One region of the Actinoplanes sichuanensis genome, then DNA from elsewhere that is predicted to be linked to it. Evidence: riboswitches for the same ligand, from Rfam matches in the RefSeq annotation. Region 1 holds a riboswitch; each other region holds the start of a gene.
What was found. Region 1 has a riboswitch for cobalamin ahead of metE (5-methyltetrahydropteroyltriglutamate--homocysteine S-methyltransferase). Riboswitches for the same ligand answer to the same signal wherever they lie in the genome.

Region 1 (6,008 bases):
ATCACCCGGATCCCGGCCGCCTCCAGGTCGACGGTCTCGTCCCGCAACGCCAGCGCCACCTGGTCGGCGGTGTCACTCAGCGGCTGGTCGGTGCGCACGAACGACCACGCCAGAATGGTGACCGGCCCGGTGAGCATGCCCTTGACCGGCTTGGCCGTCAGCGACTGGGCGTACCCCGACCACTCGACGGTCATCGGCGCCTTGCGGGCCACGTCTCCGTAGATGATCGGCGGCCGCACGCACCGGGAGCCGTACGACTGGACCCAGCCGTGGTCGGTCGCTGCGAACCCGTCGAGCTGCTCGCCGAAGTACTGGACCATGTCGTTGCGTTCCGGCTCGCCGTGCACCAGCACGTCCAGCCCCAGCTGTTCCTGCAGGCGGATGACGTGTTCGACCTCGGCCCGCATCCGCGCCGTGTAACCGTCGGCGTCCAGCCGGCCGGCCCGCAGTTCGGCGCGGGCCTTGCGCAGCTCGGCTGTCTGCGGGAACGACCCGATGGTCGTGGTCGGCAACTCCGGCAGGTTCAGGTGCGCCTGCTGGAGGGCGGCCCGTTCCACAAAGGGTGCACGTCGCCGCGCGGCGGGGGAGAGGGCGGCCAGGCGGGTGCGCACGTCACCGTTGCGCCATACGTGCGGACCGCCGGGCAGCGGTACGGGCACATGCGCCGTTCCATCGCGCAGCGCCTTGCCGAGCAGCACCACCTCGTCGACCTTCTGCCGGGCGAACGCCAGCCGTTCGAACAGTTCCGGCGCCAGCCGGGTCTCCACTGACAGGTCGACCGGCACGTGCAGCAGCGAACAGGAGGTGGACACGGCCACATGGTCGGCCAGAGCGGTGACGGTCGCGCCGTTGGTGATCGCGGCCCGCAGGTCGGTGCGCCAGATGTTGTGCCCGTCGACGAGCCCGGCCACGATGATCCGCCCGGCGAGTGGCCCGGAGGCGGCGAGCTTGCGCAGGTTACCGGGCCCGGCGACCAGGTCCAGGCCGATCGCCTCGACCGGGGTGTCGAGCAGAGCGCTCAGGGCGCCACGGATCTCCCCGAAATAGGTGGCCACGAAGATGCGGGGCCGGTTGGCCAGCTCCCCGAGCCGGGTGTAAGCGCGGCGAAGCCCTTCGACCTCGGCCGGAGTGCGGTCGGCCACATACGCCGGCTCGTCGAGCTGCACCCAGCCCACGCCTGCGTCGGCGAGCGCGTTGAGGATCCGCGCGTACGCGTCGACCAGGTCGTCGAGGCGCGCGAACGGGTCTGCGCCCTTGGCCAGTAGCAGGAACGTCGCCGGACCGACCAGCACCGGACGCGTCTCGATACCCAGGGCGCGCGCTTCGGCGTACTCGGAGAGGGCCTTGGTGGGGTTGGCTTTGAAGACCGTGTCCGCGTCGATCTCCGGAACCAGGTAGTGGTAGTTCGTCGCGAACCACTTGGTCAGTTCCAGCGCGGGTTCGGCGTCCACGCCGCGTGCCATCGCGAAGTAGGTGTCCAGGCCGGACAGGCCGAGCCGGGCGAACCGGGCCGGGATCGCGCCGACCGCGACCGCGGTGTCCAGGACATGGTCGTAGTAGGAGAACGTGTTCGACGGGATCGAGTCGAGGCGGGCGTTGCGCAGCTGCTGCCACACCTCGGCCCGCAGCCCGGCGGCGGTCTTCTCGAGGTCGTCGGCGTCGATGGTGCCGGCCCAGTAGGCCTCGACGGCCTTCTTCAGTTCCCGGTTGGTGCCGATGCGCGGATAGCCGAGCACGGTGCTCTGCCCGAAGGTGTTACTCACCAGGGATTTCCTTCCCTCGAAGTGCCCGGCGGGCACGTGAGGGTCAGGGGAAGACGCGGCCGAGGGCCGGCTTCCGCCCTGGTCCTCCCGAGAGACCGCCGGCGGCGCCCACCGGACGACGGGCGCAGTGTTGGCAGGTCTTCGGACTCGCGGGCACGGCGTCACGCCTCCTACCGGCCGTCGCTTCCCAGACCCTGCGGTCCAGTGCTTGATGACGGCTTTCGTTCCCACTCACCGCTGCGGGGCAGTCCCGGTCTCGCACCGGGTTCCCTCTTACGACACCCCGCCTGGCTGACGGGGTGAACCAGCACCGCCCGCCATCCTAGCCGTGCCGCGGACCCGTTCTGCAAGGCGTTGCAAGGTTAGCCTAACCTTCATTAGGGTTGTGGCGATCGTTGCTTCGGTTGGCTCGGTCTGGTCTCAAGAGAAGTGGGTGTGCTTCCGTTGACGGCTTCTGATCGTGTGGAGTTGACCGCGAGTCAGCGTGGTAACTGGGTGGCTCGGCGGCTTGCGCCGGAGCCCTCGGTGTTTCGTGCCGGTCAGTTGTTGTGGTTGGACGGTGTGGTCGATCCGGCCGTTTTCGTGGCGTCGGTGGGTGCTGTTTTCGCGGAGACCGACGCGCTGCGAGTGCGTTTCGGTGACGTCGGCGGTGTTCCCTTTCAGTACGTGGACACCGGTTCGACTCTGTCGACCGAGGTCGTCGACGTGGGTCATGGCGATGACCGGATTCGGGTGCTGGCCCGTGAGCAGTTGGCCGGGCCGTCGGTTGCGGGGGAGCCGGCGACGTCTTCGACCCTTGTGCGTCGGGAGAACGGCACGTGGGCGTGGATCCTGATCACCGATATCCTGCTCGTCGACGGTTACAGCATTTCTCTTTTCATTCGCCGTGTCGCCGAGGTCTACACCGCGCAGCGGGCCGGGGATACGGTCCCGGATCGCTGGTTCGGGGCCCTGAAAAACGTCACCGACGGTGAGGATCCCGGCGAGTCCGGGGTCGCGTATTGGGATGGCGTCCTCGGTGTCGGGTCGGCCGGCCGTGAGACTGTGGAGGAGTTGTCAGGGGTCTTCGTATCGGCGAGTCGGCCGGTTGTCGTCCCGCTTCCCGAAGACGCCTATGCGCGGGTTCAGCAGTTCGCCCGTGCGGCGCGGGTGTCGTGGACTGATTCCCTGATCGCGTTGTGGGGTGTGTACACCGCGCTGGTCGAGGGTCGTGACTGCGTGGCGGTCCGGGTTCCGCTGATGTTGCGTGACGACCGGGAGTCGTTGCGGACACCGAGCGCGCGCTCGCGGGCGATCCCGGTCGTCACCGAGATCAGCCCCTATCGGACCTTCGAGGATGTGCTTGCGGTCGTCGCAGGCCAATTGAAGGATTCCCGGCGGCACACGACTGTCGAGGATCACCAGCTCGCCCGTTTGTGGCCGAGCGGTCAAGGGTCCTATCTGGGCCTCCCGACGATCAATATCCGGCTTTTCGAATCGACGCCGCGGCTTGGCGATGTCGTCGCGATTCCTGAAACGATCAGTACCGGACCGGTCGGATCACTCGACCTCGCGGTCTACCGCGATCCGGACTCCGGGATCCGGCTGGAGTTGTCCACGGGCTCGGCCACGGGTGATCCGGTGCGGCATGCCGAGCAGTTCAGTCGTTTCCTCGGCGCGGTTCTCGACGGGGCGTCGGGTCTGACCCTGCACCGGCTGGCATCTGATGTCGACGGTCCGGACCCGTCGTGGGTGCGGGGCGAGTCGCTGGATGTGGCGCCGGTGACGGTGGATGAACTGGTGCGCGCTCGGGTCGCGGCGGATCCGGACGCGGTTGCGGTCGTCGCCGACGGTGTCGAACTGACCTATGGCCGGTTCGATGCGCGGGTCAACGCGTTCGCCCACCTTCTGATCGATCAGGGGGTGCGGATCGGGGACCGGGTCGCTGTCGTCATGTCGCGCTCGGTCGATCTGGTGGTGGTGCTGACCGCGGTGCTCCGCGCGGGAGCGGCCTACGTGCCGATCGATCCGGAGTATCCCGCAGGGCGCATCGAACGCATCCTGGACGACGCCGCGCCCGCGCTGGTGATCACCGACCGGCATACTGCTGAGTTGCCGGGACTATGTATCGATGACCGCGACGTTCAGGAGCATCTGAACATCGGTCAGCAGACCGCTCCCGTTCTATCCCGGCCGTTGAATGGCCTGGACGCTGCGGTGGTGATCTTCACGTCGGGCACGACGGGTGATCCGAAGGGTGTCGTTCTGGGGCATCGTGCTCTGGTCAACCGGCTTGTGTGGGGTGGCCGGGTGCTGGACTACACCGCTGACAGTGTGGCGTTGTCGAAGAGTGGTGTGGGTTTCGTCGACGCGGTGACCGAGTTGTTCGGGCCTTTGATCGCCGGTTCGCGGGTCGTGGTCGTGGCCGGGCAGGATCCGGCAGGTCTGCTGGACACGATCGCCCGGCATCGGGTCACGCACCTGTTGACGGTGCCGAGCCTGGCCGATGTCCTGGTCCGCCATGACGAGGCGTCTGCGGCGTTGGCGTCGGTTCGGTCGTGGGTCTCCTCTGGTGAGGCGCTCACCGCCGGCACTGCGAAAAACATGCGGTCGGTTTCGCCGCGGGCGGTGTTGCACAACTTCTACGGTTCGACCGAGGTCACCGGTGACGGCACGGCGACGGTCGTGACCGGCGGTACTGCGATCGGTGTGCCGGTGGCGAATACGACCGCGCATGTTCTGGACGGGTGGTTGCGTCCGGTGCCGGTCGGGGTGGCGGGTGAGCTCTACCTGGGTGGGGTGCAACTCGCGGACGGCTATGTCGGTCGTCCGGGTCTGACGGCCGGCCGGTTCGTGGCCGACCCGTTCAGCGACCGCGGTGCCCGGTTGTATCGCACCGGTGATGTGGTGCGATGGAACCCGCAGGGGCAACTGGAGTACCTGGGTCGTAGTGATGACCAGGTGAAGATCCGTGGGTTCCGGATCGAACTCGACGAGATCCGTACCGTCCTCGAACAACACCCCGACGTGTCGAGTGCCGCGGTCCTCGCGTTGGATCATCCGGCCGGTGGGAAGTACCTCGCGGCCTACGTGACCACGGTCGGGGAAATGGTGCCGGTCGACGCGTTGCGTGACCATCTGGCACGGTCGTTGCCGGATTACATGCTGCCCACCACGTTCACTCGCCTGGACCGATTCCCGGTCACCGCGAACGGGAAACTGGATCGCCGCGCGCTACCGCAGCCGGATCTGACGGCGGGTGCCGCCGACGGCAGGCGACCGGAGACCGACACCGAGATCGCCCTCGCGGGCATCTTCCGTGACGTGCTGCACCTCGGCGACGACATCGATCTCGGCGTCGACAGCGACTTCTTCAGCCTCGGCGGACACTCGCTACTCGCGACCCGGGTCGTCGCCCGCGCCAATGCGCTGCTCGGGACCGCACTCACCCTCCGCGACGTCTTCGACCACCCGCGGATCAGTGAACTCGCCGTCATCGCCGACACCACCGAGGCGGCCGGCACACGAGTCGGTGACCTGCCACGCCCCGCGGTCCTCCCCGTCTCCTACGGGCAACAAGCACTCTGGCTGATCGATCAGTTGGGTGGGCCGGGTGGGCGGTATGTGGTGCCGGTGGTGCTGCGCTTGCGCGGCGCTCTGGATTCCGATGTTCTGATCATGGCGGTACGGGATGTGGTGTCTCGTCACGAGGCGCTGCGCACGCTCCTGGTGGAGAAGGACGGCACGCTACGTCAGGTCGTCATGCCGGCGAACGAAGCAGCCGACCGGCTCGCACTGCCCGTCGAGGATGTCACGGGTGTGGATGCGGCCGGCGTGGATGCGCGTGTGGGCGCGGTGGTGCAGGCCGGGTTCGATCTCGCGGTCGACATCCCGATCCGGGTCGCGCTGCTTCGCACCGGTGATGACGACTGGGTGTTCGTTGTCGCGGTGCATCACCACGCGGTGGACGAGTGGTCGTTCCCGTCGCTGCTGAGCGACCTGTCGACCGCATATCAGGCGCGGGCCGCCGGGCGGGAGCCGGGATGGGCGCCGTTGCGGGCCCAGTACGCGGACTACGCGATCTGGCAACGCGACGTGCTGGGTGAGGCGTCGGATTCGCGGTCGCTGCTCTCCCGGCACCTGGCCTACTGGCGTGACGCCCTCGCGGACGCGCCCGAGGAGTCCACGATCACGCTGGACCGGACCCGGCCGGTGGCGCCGACCCACCGCGGTGCGGATCTGTGGTTCACCGTCGATCAGAAGGTC
Region 2 (6,008 bases), 1.1 Mb from region 1:
TCGTCGACGTGTGCGATTCCCTCGAAATAGCTTTCCCGTGGGGCTCCGGGGGAGAAGTGCAGCAGCATCGACACCGGGGCGCCGGACCGGTTCTTGAAGCCGTGAATGCCGCCGATCGGCACGTGCACCCAATCGCCCGGTTCGGCCTCGATCCACTTGTCGCCGTTGAAGATGTTCATGACGCCGGACAGGATGTAGAACGACTCGCTGATCGTACGGTGGAAATGGGGGTTCGGGCCGGTCACGCCCGGGCCGCACTCCCACCGGTAGAGGCCGAAGAGACCGCCCGTGGACGCACCCGTGGCCAGGTGGTGCACCCTGGTGCCGTTGTTCGGGTAGACGAACTCGGGTGGTGTGCCCGCGGGCCGGTAGAGAGCCGTCTTCTCACCGGTTACCCCGTGGTACCGCGGTGGTGGATAAGTCATAGATCAATGTCTACCCGAAAGTCAGCACCGGTTTGACGACCTTTCCGGCGGCGGCGTCCCGTGCGGCTGACTCGATGGCCTCGAACGGGTATTCGGTGATCAGTTTCTCCACCGGGAGTCGTCCGAGACGGTGCAGGTCGACCAGTTGCGGCAGGAACACGGCAGGGGTGGCGTCGCCCTCGATGACACCGCGGATGCGCAGGCCGTTGTACATCACGGTCATGATGTCGAATTCGGCTTTCGTGCCGAGGCCGACCAGCGCGAGCGTGCCGCGGCGGCGCAGCAGCCCGATGGCCTGGGCGATCACGTCGGCCCGGCCGGTCGTGTCGATGACGTGGTGGGCGGTTTTGGGTTCGGTGCCGGCCGCGCCGAGTTCGACGGCCAGCTCACGGCGCGCGGCGACCGGGTCGACGGCGATCACCTCGCAGCCCAGCGAGACGGCGGCCATCACCGCGGACAGGCCGACACTGCCGGCTCCGAACACGAGAACCGTCTCGCCGGGGGAGGGGCGGAGCACGTTGAGGACGGTTCCGGCGCCGGTCTGAACGCTGCAACCGAGCGGCGCGGCTACTGTGGGTGACAAAGTGGGCGGTACCCGTACCACATTGGTTTGATAGGCCAGCAGATGTGTCGCAAAGCTGGACTGGCCGAAGAAGTTGCCGAAGACTTTGTCTTCGCCGCTGGTCAGCGGTGTGCTGCCGTCGGCGCGCGTGCCGCGCATGTTGAGATCGCTGAGCAGGCAGTACGCCGGATGGCCGGCCCGGCACAGTTCGCACTGCCCGCAACTGCGGTAACTCACCGCAACCGTGTCGCCGACGGTGACCGTGGTGACCGCGTCGCCGACCGCTTCGACGACGCCGGCGCCCTCGTGGCCGAAGACCATCGGGGAGATCCGGGCCGGCCAGCGTCGCCGCATGCTGAGGTCGGTGTGGCAGATGCCGGCCGCGGTGACCCGGATCAGCACCTCGTCGGCGCGCGGCGGTTCGAGGTCGAGGTCACGGAGGGTGAAGGGTCCGCCGGCCGTTTCGACGAGTGCCGCCCGGATGCGCACCGGTCAGTCCCGTTCGAGGACGAAGTAGTAGTGCCGGCCGGCGTCGAGCACGCCCTTGCCGTTCATCACGCCGAGCAGGGTGTCGTCGTCGACGCGTTTGAAGTGGTCGAGGACCGGTTGTCCGTCGTAGACCATGGTCGCGGTCGCCTCGCCACGGAACTCGACGGTCCACAGGCCGGCGCCGCCCTTGGCGCGTTCCTCGTCGTCGAACAGGTCGCCGTCGTCGTCGCGGCAGACCAGTGGCGCGACTTCGGTGAGTGAGGTGAAGCGTTTGCCGTACCACCGGATCTTTGGAAGATAACCCTCGAAACGGTGTCCGCTCACGAATTCGCTGCCCCGCCATTGGCCGAGGATCTCTTCGGGGCGGACTGTCGGCAGGGCGGCCCAGAGGGCGTCGAGTTCATCGATGGTGGTCTTTCCGGCATCGGCGCGGATGTCGGCGATGCGGCTGCGAGCGGTTGCGGCGTCCATGTCCCACCCCTCTTATTGGCGTCCCGCCAATATAGGGCGGCGGTCGTCGCGGGCGCTACGGGGCGATTGCGGTACCGCCGGGGAGTGACATGGTCAACACACCATGTTGGGTTAGGAAATTCGGATGTCGCCCATATATGGTGGCCCACGCAGCTGGTTCGGACAGGTCGCACAGGCCTGCCCGAGGCAACAAGGGAACCCGGTGCAAATCCGGGACTGCCCCGCAGCGGTGAGTGGGAACGAAAGTCGTCATCAAGCACTGGGCATCGCGAAGAAGCCTGGGAAGCGACGGCCGGTAGGACCGAGCTGGACGCCCACGAGTCCGAAGACCTGCCAGCGCGCCGCACGCCACCGTGGTGTGCGGCGGTCGAAGGCCGCGTGGGACGGCCGACGCCGAAGCGTCCCCGCATGCCCGGGGACCGTTGGTGTCTGCCCCCGCGCGCCCAGCTCGCGAGGAGAGGGCATGACACTCACGCCGCAGAAAGCGGGCGTGCCGGAGCAGCGACGGCACGTGATGCAGGTGCGCAAACGAAACGGCGACCTGGAGCCGGTCGACGTCAACAAGATCGTCAAGGCGGTCGAGTTGTGGGTCGCCGACCTCGGCGAGGTCGACCCGCTGCGCGTGGCGACAAAGACCATCAGCGGGTTGTACGACGGAGCGACCACCGCTGAGCTCGACAAACTCTCGATCCAGACGGCCGCTGAGCTGATCGGCGAGGAGCCGCAGTATTCGAAGCTGGCGGCTCGGCTGCTCGCCGCGTACGTCGACAAGGAGGTCCGCCTCCAGGGCGTGGCGAGTTTCAGCCAGTCGATCCGGTACGCGCACGGCCTCGGTCTGATCGGGGACGAGACCGCCGCATTCGTGGCCGCCAATGCCCGGAAACTCGACGACGCCGTGGACGCCGACGGTGATCTGCGGTTCGAGTATTTCGGGCTGCGCACGGTCGCCGACCGCTATCTGCTGCGCCATCCGCATGAGCGGCTGGTGGTGGAGACGCCACAGTATTGGCTGTTGCGAGTCGCCTGCGGCCTGTCGAAGGACGCGCGGGAGGCGATCGGGTTCTATCGGCTGATGTCGTCGCTGGCCTATCTGCCCAGCTCGCCGACCCTGTTCAACTCGGGGACCCGGCACACCCAGATGTCGTCGTGTTTCCTGGTCGACTCGCCGAAGGACGAACTCGACTCCATCTACGAGCGGTACCACCAGGTCGCGAAGCTGTCGAAATTCTCCGGCGGTATCGGGATCGCGTGGTCGCGGATCCGCGGCCGGGGCGCGCTGATTCGCGGCACGAACGGCCGGTCGAACGGCATCGTCCCGTTCCTGAAGACCCTCGACGCCGGGGTGGCGGCGGTCAATCAGGGCGGCCGGCGCAAGGGCGCGGCGTGTATCTATCTGGAGCCGTGGCACCCGGACGTCGAGGAGTTCCTGGAACTGCGCGACAACACCGGCGAGGAATCCCGGCGCACCCACAACCTCAATCTGGCCAACTGGATCCCGGACGAGTTCATGCGCCGGGTCGAGGCCGACGAGGAATGGTCGCTGATCGACCCGTCCGACGCCCCGGAGCTGCCCGATGTGTTCGGCGAGGCGTTCACCGAGGCCTACCGTGCGGCCGAGAAGAAGGCCGTCAAAACCGTCAAAGCCCGGGATCTGTACGGGCGGATGATGCGCACCCTCGCACAGACCGGCAACGGGTGGATGACGTTCAAGGATCGGTCGAACGCGCTGTCCAACCAGACCGGGGAGCCGGGCAACACGATCCACCTGTCCAACCTGTGCACCGAGATCCTCGAGGTCAACAACGACGACGAGACGGCGGTATGCAATCTCGGGTCGATCAATCTCGATGCACATGTCACCGTCGACGGTGTCGACTGGGAGAGATTGCGGGAAACCGTCCGGACGGCCGTCGTCCACCTGGACCGGGTCATCGACATCAACTATTACCCGTCGCCGCAGGCCGCTGCGTCGAATCCGCGCTGGCGTCCGGTCGGGCTCGGGCTGATGGGTCTTCAGGACGCGTTCTTCACGTTGCGGCTGCCGTTCGACTCCGACGAAGCGCGTTCGCTCTCCACCCGCGTTCAGGAGGAGATCTTCCTGACCGCTCTGGAGACGTCGGCCGATCTGGCCGCGCGGTTCGGCGCGCATCCGGCCTACGCCGAGACGCGTGCCGCCAAGGGGCGATTGCACCCTTCGCTCTGGGGTGCCGAGGTGTCGCAGGTTTCGCGCTGGGAGGACCTGCACGCCCGGATCGCCGAGCACGGGCTGCGCAATTCGCTGCTGATCGCGATCGCGCCGACGGCGACGATCGCGTCGATCGCCGGCGCCTACGAATGCATCGAGCCGCAGGTCTCCAACCTGTTCAAACGGGAGACGATGTCCGGCGAGTTCCTGCAGATCAACACCTATCTGGTACGGGAGTTGAAGTCCCGCGGACTGTGGACCGCCGCCATTCGGGAGCAGATCAAGCGGGCCGAAGGTTCCGTGCAGGGCATCACCGAACTCCCGGCCGATGTGCGGGAACTGTTCCGGACGGCGTGGGAACTGCCGCAGAAGTCGCTCATCGAACTCGCCGCCGCCCGGGCGCCGTTCATCGACCAGTCGCAGTCACTGAACCTGTTCATGGCCGCGCCGACCATCAACAAACTGTCGTCGATGTACCTCTACGCATGGAAGGCCGGTCTCAAGACCACCTACTACCTGCGTTCCCGCCCGGCGACCCGGATCCAGCAGGCGACCGTCTCGGTGATCCCGGCGCTGACCCCCGCCGAAGCCTGCTCCCTGGAAAACCCCGAATCATGTGAGGCCTGCCAGTAATGCTGCTCGACCCCGGAATGGACCTGACCCTGCGACCGATGAAGTACCCGCACTTCTTCGACAGGTTCAAGGACGCCATCAAGAACACCTGGACCGTCGAGGAGGTCGATCTGCACTCCGACCTCGCCGACCTGGCTCGCCTCAGTGCTGCCGAGAAACATCTCGTCTCACGGCTGGTCGCGTTCTTCGCCACCGGCGACACGATCGTCGCCAACAACCTGGTGCTCAACCTGTATCAGCACGTCAACTCGCCGGAGGGCCGGCTCTATCTGTCGCGGCAGCTGTTCGAGGAGGCCGTGCACGTCCAGTTCTATCTGAACCTGCTCGACACCTATGTGCCCGACGAGCAGGAACGGTTCGAGGCGTTCGCCGCGGTCGAGAACATCCCGTCGATCGCGCGCAAGGCCGAGTTCTGCTTCAAATGGATCGACTCGGTCTTCGACTTGCGGAAACTGGAGACCCGCGAGCATCGGCGGGCCTTCCTGCTCAACGTGATCTGCTTCGCCGCCTGTATCGAGGGGCTGTTCTTCTACGGCGCTTTCGCGTACGTCTACTTCCTGCGCTCGCGCGGCGTTCTGCAGGGGCTGGCGTCCGGCACCAACTGGGTGTTTCGCGACGAGAGCATGCACATGGCGTTCGCTTTCGACGTGGTCGACCAGGTGCGGGCCGAGGAGCCCGACCTGTTCGACGCCGGAATGGAACAGCAGGTCCGTGACATGCTCGCCGAAGCCGTCGAGTGCGAGGTCCAGTTCGCCGCGGATCTGCTCGAACAGGGGGTGAGCGGGCTGTCCCTGGCCGACATGCGCGAATACCTCCAACACGTCGCCGACCGGCGGCTCGCGGCGCTCGGTATCGACCCCGTTTACGGCAGTTCCAACCCGTTCGCGTTCATGGAGCTGCAGGACGTTCAGGAGTTGTCCAACTTCTTCGAGCGGCGCGTTTCGGCGTACCAGGTGGGGGTCTCCGGAAGCGTCTCCTTCGACGACGATTTCTAGAAACGATCAGCGGCCGCCCTCGGTTTTCCGGAGGCGGCCGCTTGCCGGACTGCTTCTCAGACCGTGACCGCCTCGGACGGCCGCGTGGTCGGCTCGGCGGCTGCCGGAGCCGACCGGCGGCCGGAACGCAACGCGCTGGCCAGGCAGAGCAGCGCGCCGAAGACGAGCCAGCCGGACAGGACGACGATCGGATGGGTCGCGGCGGCGCCGTCGAAAAAGGCGGTCGAGCGCAGCAGCGAACCACCCGC
Region 3 (6,008 bases), 5.6 Mb from region 1:
TCACGCATCTCGTCGTCATCAGTCGGAAGCACCCGCCGCGCTACACCGTTGTCCAAATCGAAGACACGGCTGATGCCCGGCGTCCAGTCCATGAAGGTGCCCCAGAGATCGGCTCGGATCCGACTCTGCACCGGGCGTATAGACGGCACAGGCGCCGTCTCCCGCTCGGGCAGGACGACATCGAGGTCCGGACCAGACACGGCACCACGCAGTTCCACTCGGCCGGCCTTCTGCGCGGCGTTGAGAAAGTCACGGAACTTGTCGAAGCCATAGTCGGCCTCGTTGAAGCCGCCGAGCATCGTTACCAAGCGCGGCTTGATGCCGGCTGACCGCATCGAACGGCCGGTAGACTGCATCTCACCGACCACGCTGACCAGCGCGTCGAAGGCACGCTCGATGCTCGGCGCAGACGGACTGCGGGGCGGCAGGGAGGGGGGAAGGAATTCCACAACTTGCCTCTCAGTGTGAGGTGCATATACAGAAAGCCGAAAGATCGGCTTCCTGTAGTGCACACAATTCACACTGCCGATGGCATAAGCAGAGTGGTGTGCCAGGGCGGACGAACCGAATCCTGGACGGAGCCCCACGAGTGCCCACCCGCGTAGCTCCCTGCACCTGCTCTGCGACCCGAAGGGGTCGGCCCTTCAAGCGAAGAGCCTGGGCAATGTACTTAGACTTCACCTCAGTCAGACCGAGGCATTAGAAACCTACCTCGGCATATAACCTTCGTCAAGCCGGGCCAGCACCGTTACGCCGGCCCGTCCTCCAGGTCGCCCTCCGTCTCCAGGTAGAGCTGCTGGAGGGCGGCCAGCGTCTCCGGCTCCGGCGAGTCCCACAGTTTGCGGTCGGCCGCCTCCAGCAGGCGCTCGGTGATGCCGTGCAGCGCCCACGGGTTGGACTGGCGCATGAACTCCTGGTTCTCCGCGTCCAGCACGTAGCTCGCCGCGAGCTGCTCATACATCCAGTCGGTGACCACACCCGCGGTCGCGTCGTAGCCGAACAGGTAGTCGACCGTCGCGGCCAGCTCGAACGCGCCCTTGTAGCCGTGCCGGCGCATCGCGGCGATCCAGCGTGGGTTCACCACCCGGGCCCGGAAGATCCGGGCGGTCTCCTCGGTCAGGCTGCGGGTCCGTGCCTGGTCCGGGTTGGTGGAGTCACCGATGTACGCGGCGGGCGCCTTACCGGTCAGCGCGCGCACCGTGGCGATCATGCCGCCGTGGTACTGGAAGTAGTCGTCCGAGTCGATGATGTCGTGCTCGCGGGTGTCGATGTTCTTCGCGGCCACGTCGATCCGCCGGTAGGCGTTCTCCATGTCCCCGCGGGCCGGAACCCCGTCCAGGTCACGGCCGTAGGCGAACCCGCCCCACACCGCATACACCTCGGCCAGGTCGGCGTCGTCCCGCCAGTTCCGGCTGTCCATCAGAGGCAGGATGCCGGCACCGTACGCCCCGGGGCGGGACCCGAAGATCCGCGTCCGCGCCCGTCGCCAGTCGCCGTGCTCACTCTGGTCGCGCAGCGCGTGCTCGCGGACGTAGTTGTCCGGCTCGTCGAGCTCGGCGATCAGCTTGAAGGCGTCGTCGAGCAGCGCCACCACGTGCGGGAACGCGTCCCGGAAGAAGCCCGAGATGCGGACCGTCACGTCGATGCGAGGACGGCCCAGTTCCTCGGCTGTGATCGGCTCCAGCCCGGTGACGCGCCGGGACGCCGGGTCCCAGATCGGGCGGACCCCGATCAGGGCCAGAATCTCGGCGATGTCGTCGCCCGCGGTCCGCATGGCGCTGGTCCCCCAGGCGGAGAGGCCGACCGAGCGGGGCCACTCGCCGTGGTCGGCGCGGTAGCGGTCGAGCAGCGACTCGGCCATCGCCTGGCCGGTCTCCCAGGCGAGCTGGCTGGGGATCGCCTTCGGGTCGACCGAGTAGAAGTTACGGCCGGTGGGCAGCACATTGATCAGGCCGCGCAGCGGGGAGCCGCTGGGACCGGCCGGGACGTAACCGCCGTCGAGCGCGTGCAGGACGTGGGTGAGCTCGTCGGTGGTCTTGGCGAGCCGGGGCACCACCTCGGTGGCGGCGAACTCCAGGACACGCACCACGTCTTGATTGTCGGAGATATCGGGAATGGCCGTCGGCCAGCCGGCCTCTTCCATCTTCGTGATCAACTCGCGGGCTTCCGCCTCCACCCGATCGGTCTCCGCGGTGGACGCGTCCTCGGTCAGGCCCAGCGCCTCCCGCAGACCCGGCAGGGCCGCCACCTTGCCCGCCCACATCTGCCTGGCCCGCAGCATGGCCAGCACCAGATTGATCCGCGCCTCGCCGGTCGGGGCCGCACCGAGCACGTGTAGCCCGTCGCGGATCTGGACGTCCTTGACCTCACACAGCCATCCGTCGATGTGCATGATGAAGTCGTCGAACTCCTCGTCGTCAGGCCGATTGGCCTGGCCGAGGTCGTGGTCCATCTTGGCGGCCTGGATCAGGGTCCAGATCTGCGCGCGGATCGCCGGTAGCTTCGCCGGGTCGAGAGCCGCGATGTTGGCGTGCTCGTCGAGAAGCTGCTCCAGCCGGGCGATGTCACCGTAGGACTCGGCGCGGGCCATCGGCGGGATCAGGTGGTCGACCAGGGTGGCGTGCGCCCGGCGCTTGGCCTGGGTGCCCTCGCCCGGGTCGTTGACCAGGAACGGGTAGATCAGCGGCAGGTCGCCGAGCGCCGCGTCGGTGCCGTCCGAAGCGGACATGCCGACGTTCTTGCCGGGCAGCCACTCCAGGTTGCCGTGCTTGCCGACGTGCACGACGGCGTGCGCGCCGAACTCGTCGGCCAGCCACCGATACGCTGCCAGGTAGTGATGCGACGGCGGCAGGTCGGGGTCGTGGTAGATCGCGACCGGGTTGGCACCGAAACCGCGCGGCGGCTGCACCATCACCACGATGTTCTCGTCGCGAAGCGCGGCCAGCACGATGTCGCCGCCGTCGGTGTACAGCTCGCCGGGGGGCGGCCCCCAGTGCTGCACGACGCTCTCCCGGAAGTCCTCCGGCAGCGTCACGAACCAGGACTCGTAGGCCGAACCCGAGATCCGGACCTTGTTCTCCGAGAGCTGCTCCTCGGTCAGCCAGTCGGGATCCTGGCCACCGGCGGCGATCAGCGTGTGGATCAGGCCGTCGCCGTCGTAGTCGGCGAAGGAACCGACCTGGTATCCGCGCTCCTTGAAGGCCTTGATCAACGCGACCGTCGACGCCGGAGTGTCCAGACCGACCGCATTGCCGATCCGGGAGTGCTTGGTCGGGTAGGCCGACAGCATCAATGCGATGCGCCGCTCGGCCGGTGGCACGTGCCGCAGCCGGGCGTGCGCGACCGCGATCCCGGCCACCCGCAGCGCCCGCTCCGGGTCGGCGACGTAGACCGAAAGACCGTCCTCGTCGATCTCCTTGAACGAGAACGGCACCGTGATGATCCGCCCGTCGAACTCGGGAATCGCCACCTGCGTCGCCGCGTCCAGCGGGGAGAGACCGTCGTCGCTGGCCTCCCACGCGGCCCGCGAGCTGGTCAGGCACAGGCCCTGGAGGATCGGCACGTCCAGGTCGGCGAGCACGCCCACATCCCACGCCTCGTCGTCACCGCCCGCGCTCGCCGTGGCCGGACGGGTGCCGCCGGCGGCCAGAACCGTCACCACCAGCGCGTCCGCCTTGCGTAGCTCGGCCAGCAGATCCGGCGGAGCGGTCCGTAGTGAGGCCGTGAAGATCGGCAGCGCGCGGCCACCCTTGGCCTCGATCGCCCGGCACAGCGCCTCGACGAACGCGGTGTTGCCGGCCATGTGGTGGGCGCGGTAGTAGAGCACCGCGACCGTCTCCCGGCCGGTGCTCTCCGGCCTGGGCAGGACACCCCACTGTGGGGTCTCGACCGCCGGGGCGAAGCCGTTGCCGGTCAGCAGCACCGTGTCGGAGAGGAAGTCGTGCAGCGCCGCGAGGTTTTCCGCACCGCCCTGCGCCAGGTAGGTGTGCGCGTCCGCGGCGACACCGGCCGGCACCGTGGACAGTTTCATCAGGTCTGCGTCGGGCGCCTGCTCACCACCGAGGACGACCACCGGCCGGCCGCTCGCGAGCAGCGCGTCGATGCCCTCCTCCCAGGCCCGGCGGCCACCGAGGATGCGCACCACCACGAGATCGACCCCGTCGAGGAGGGCGGGCAGGTCGTCGACAGCGGTGCGAGCCGGGTTGGCCGGGCGCCACGCCGAGCCGCTGGCACGGGCGCTGAGCAGGTCGGTGTCGGACGTCGACAGCAGCAGGAACACAGCGCACTCCCCCTCGGGGTCCGCGCCCCGGGTAGACGGACATCACGGCGACCGGAGTTTCTGGCTCCCAGAGAATCCCCTGGTGACAGTGGCGGGACCGCGCCGGACTCACACCGGCTTCCTCCGCGGCGTCGCCGCTCGTTGGCCCCTAACCTTTCCGAACCCCGGTGTCCCGCGTCAAGGTGGAACGGCCGCTGTGACGCTCCCGACCCACCGCACGACGGAGGTGAATTCCTGTCGGGGGCCCGCCGTAGTATCCGGGCCATGACTCCCCGTTGGTCGGACACCGACGCCTGTCCCGGCGCGCTGCGGCTGCACGCCGCGGCCGACGGCATGCTGGCCCGGGTGCGGCTGCCCGGGGGGATGCTGTCCGGGGCTCAGCTGCGCTCGCTGCGCGAGCTGGCCGAGGAGTTCGGCGACGGCGGTCTGGAGCTGACCTCCCGGGCCAACCTGCAGCTCAGAGCATTGCGACAGAGCGATGCGCCGGCCTTGGCGGTCCGGTTGCGGTCGGCGGGCCTGCTGCCTTCTCAGACCCATGACAACGTACGGAACATCGCGGCGCCCCCGCTATCGGGATCCACGGTCCGCGCTCTCGTAGGTCGGCTCGACCTCGCGCTCCAGGCTGACGCCGCGCTTGCCGCCCTGCCCGGCAAGTTCCTCTTCGCCATCGGTCAGGTCCCGCTGGCCGCCGACGTGGCCGCGGTCCCGACCGGCCCCGCCCCACGCCCGACCGTGGCCGGTGCGGTCGTTCCGCGACCCCGGCCGGCGTCCGGCGACGACCTGTTCGTGATTCGGCTCGGTGGGCATGACACCGGGCTGCGAGCCGATCCTGACGACGTCGTGCCCGTGCTCCTCGCCGCCGCCCACGCGTTCCTGGCCGAGCGGGAGGCACAGCGGTCCAGCGGGGCGGCGGCATGGCGGCTGCGTGAGCTGGCCGACGGCCCGGCCCGGGTCTCGGCGCGGCTGGTGGCGGCGCTCGGCCTGCCGCCCGTTCCGGTCGAGGTAGCGACGCCTGTCGACGCCTCGGAGCCCGGAGACCTGATCGGCGTGGTGCCCCAGGCGGACGGGCTCTCGGCGGTGGCCGCGCTGGTGCCGTTGGGTCGGCTCAATGACGTACCGCTGAGGGTTTTGGAAGACGCCGACCTGCTGGTCGTGACGCCGTGGCGCGGGGTCGTGGTGGCCGATCTGACGCCGTCGGCGGCCGAGACCTGGGCGGACCGCCTGGCCACCGCCGGTCTGGCCGTGGCGTCGGGCTCACCGTGGTCCGGGGTGACCGCCTGCGCCGGCCGGCCGGGCTGCGCGAAATCTCTGGCCGACGTGCGTTCCGACGCCACCGCGGCGGCCCGTTTCGTCAACGGCCTCCCGGTGCATTGGGTGGGGTGCGACCGCGCGTGCGGCAGCCCGGCGGGCCCACACGTGCGCGCCGAAGCGACCGCCGACGGCTACCTGATCACTCACCGTCCGGCCGGTGGCGGAGAGCCGGGCGTCCAGATCCCGGTCACCGTCCGTCAGCCGACGGTGCCCGGTGGCCGGTTCCCGGTCGAGGATTCCGGCCCGGTCGGACCATCGACCTCGAGCCCGCGACCACCGAGGATCGGCATTCCCACACTGCTCACGGTCACGGCGGAAGGCCGGCCGGACGCAACCGATCCGAACGGCTCGGCCGGAACCGAAAGGCCGAACAAGACGGCCGGAGCGAAACGGCCACGCAAGGCGGCCGGAGCGGCTC

Region 2: it holds a riboswitch for cobalamin, as region 1 does, so the genes downstream of both, Q0Z83_RS26250 (ribonucleoside-diphosphate reductase subunit alpha) here and metE (5-methyltetrahydropteroyltriglutamate--homocysteine S-methyltransferase) in region 1, are expected to answer to the same signal.
Region 3: it holds a riboswitch for cobalamin, as region 1 does, so the genes downstream of both, cobN (cobaltochelatase subunit CobN) here and metE (5-methyltetrahydropteroyltriglutamate--homocysteine S-methyltransferase) in region 1, are expected to answer to the same signal.

The regions. Positions count from the first base shown of each region.
Region 1 covers NZ_AP028461.1:4,639,821-4,645,828, reverse strand. The annotation lists gene metE (5-methyltetrahydropteroyltriglutamate--homocysteine S-methyltransferase) at 1-1,763, opposite strand, end outside; cobalamin riboswitch at 1,879-2,087, opposite strand; gene Q0Z83_RS21380 (non-ribosomal peptide synthetase) at 2,232-6,008, shown strand, end outside.
Region 2 covers NZ_AP028461.1:5,695,208-5,701,215, reverse strand. The annotation lists gene Q0Z83_RS26265 (cupin domain-containing protein) at 1-425, opposite strand, end outside; gene Q0Z83_RS26260 (NAD(P)-dependent alcohol dehydrogenase) at 436-1,476, opposite strand; gene Q0Z83_RS26255 (DUF4334 domain-containing protein) at 1,480-1,947, opposite strand; cobalamin riboswitch at 2,100-2,285, shown strand; gene Q0Z83_RS26250 (ribonucleoside-diphosphate reductase subunit alpha) at 2,411-4,765, shown strand; gene Q0Z83_RS26245 (ribonucleotide-diphosphate reductase subunit beta) at 4,765-5,760, shown strand; gene Q0Z83_RS26240 (hypothetical protein) at 5,817-6,008, opposite strand, start outside.
Region 3 covers NZ_AP028461.1:11,163,522-11,169,529, reverse strand. The annotation lists gene Q0Z83_RS51355 (hypothetical protein) at 1-449, opposite strand, end outside; gene cobN (cobaltochelatase subunit CobN) at 749-4,279, opposite strand; cobalamin riboswitch at 4,314-4,439, opposite strand; gene Q0Z83_RS51345 (precorrin-3B synthase) at 4,544-6,008, shown strand, end outside.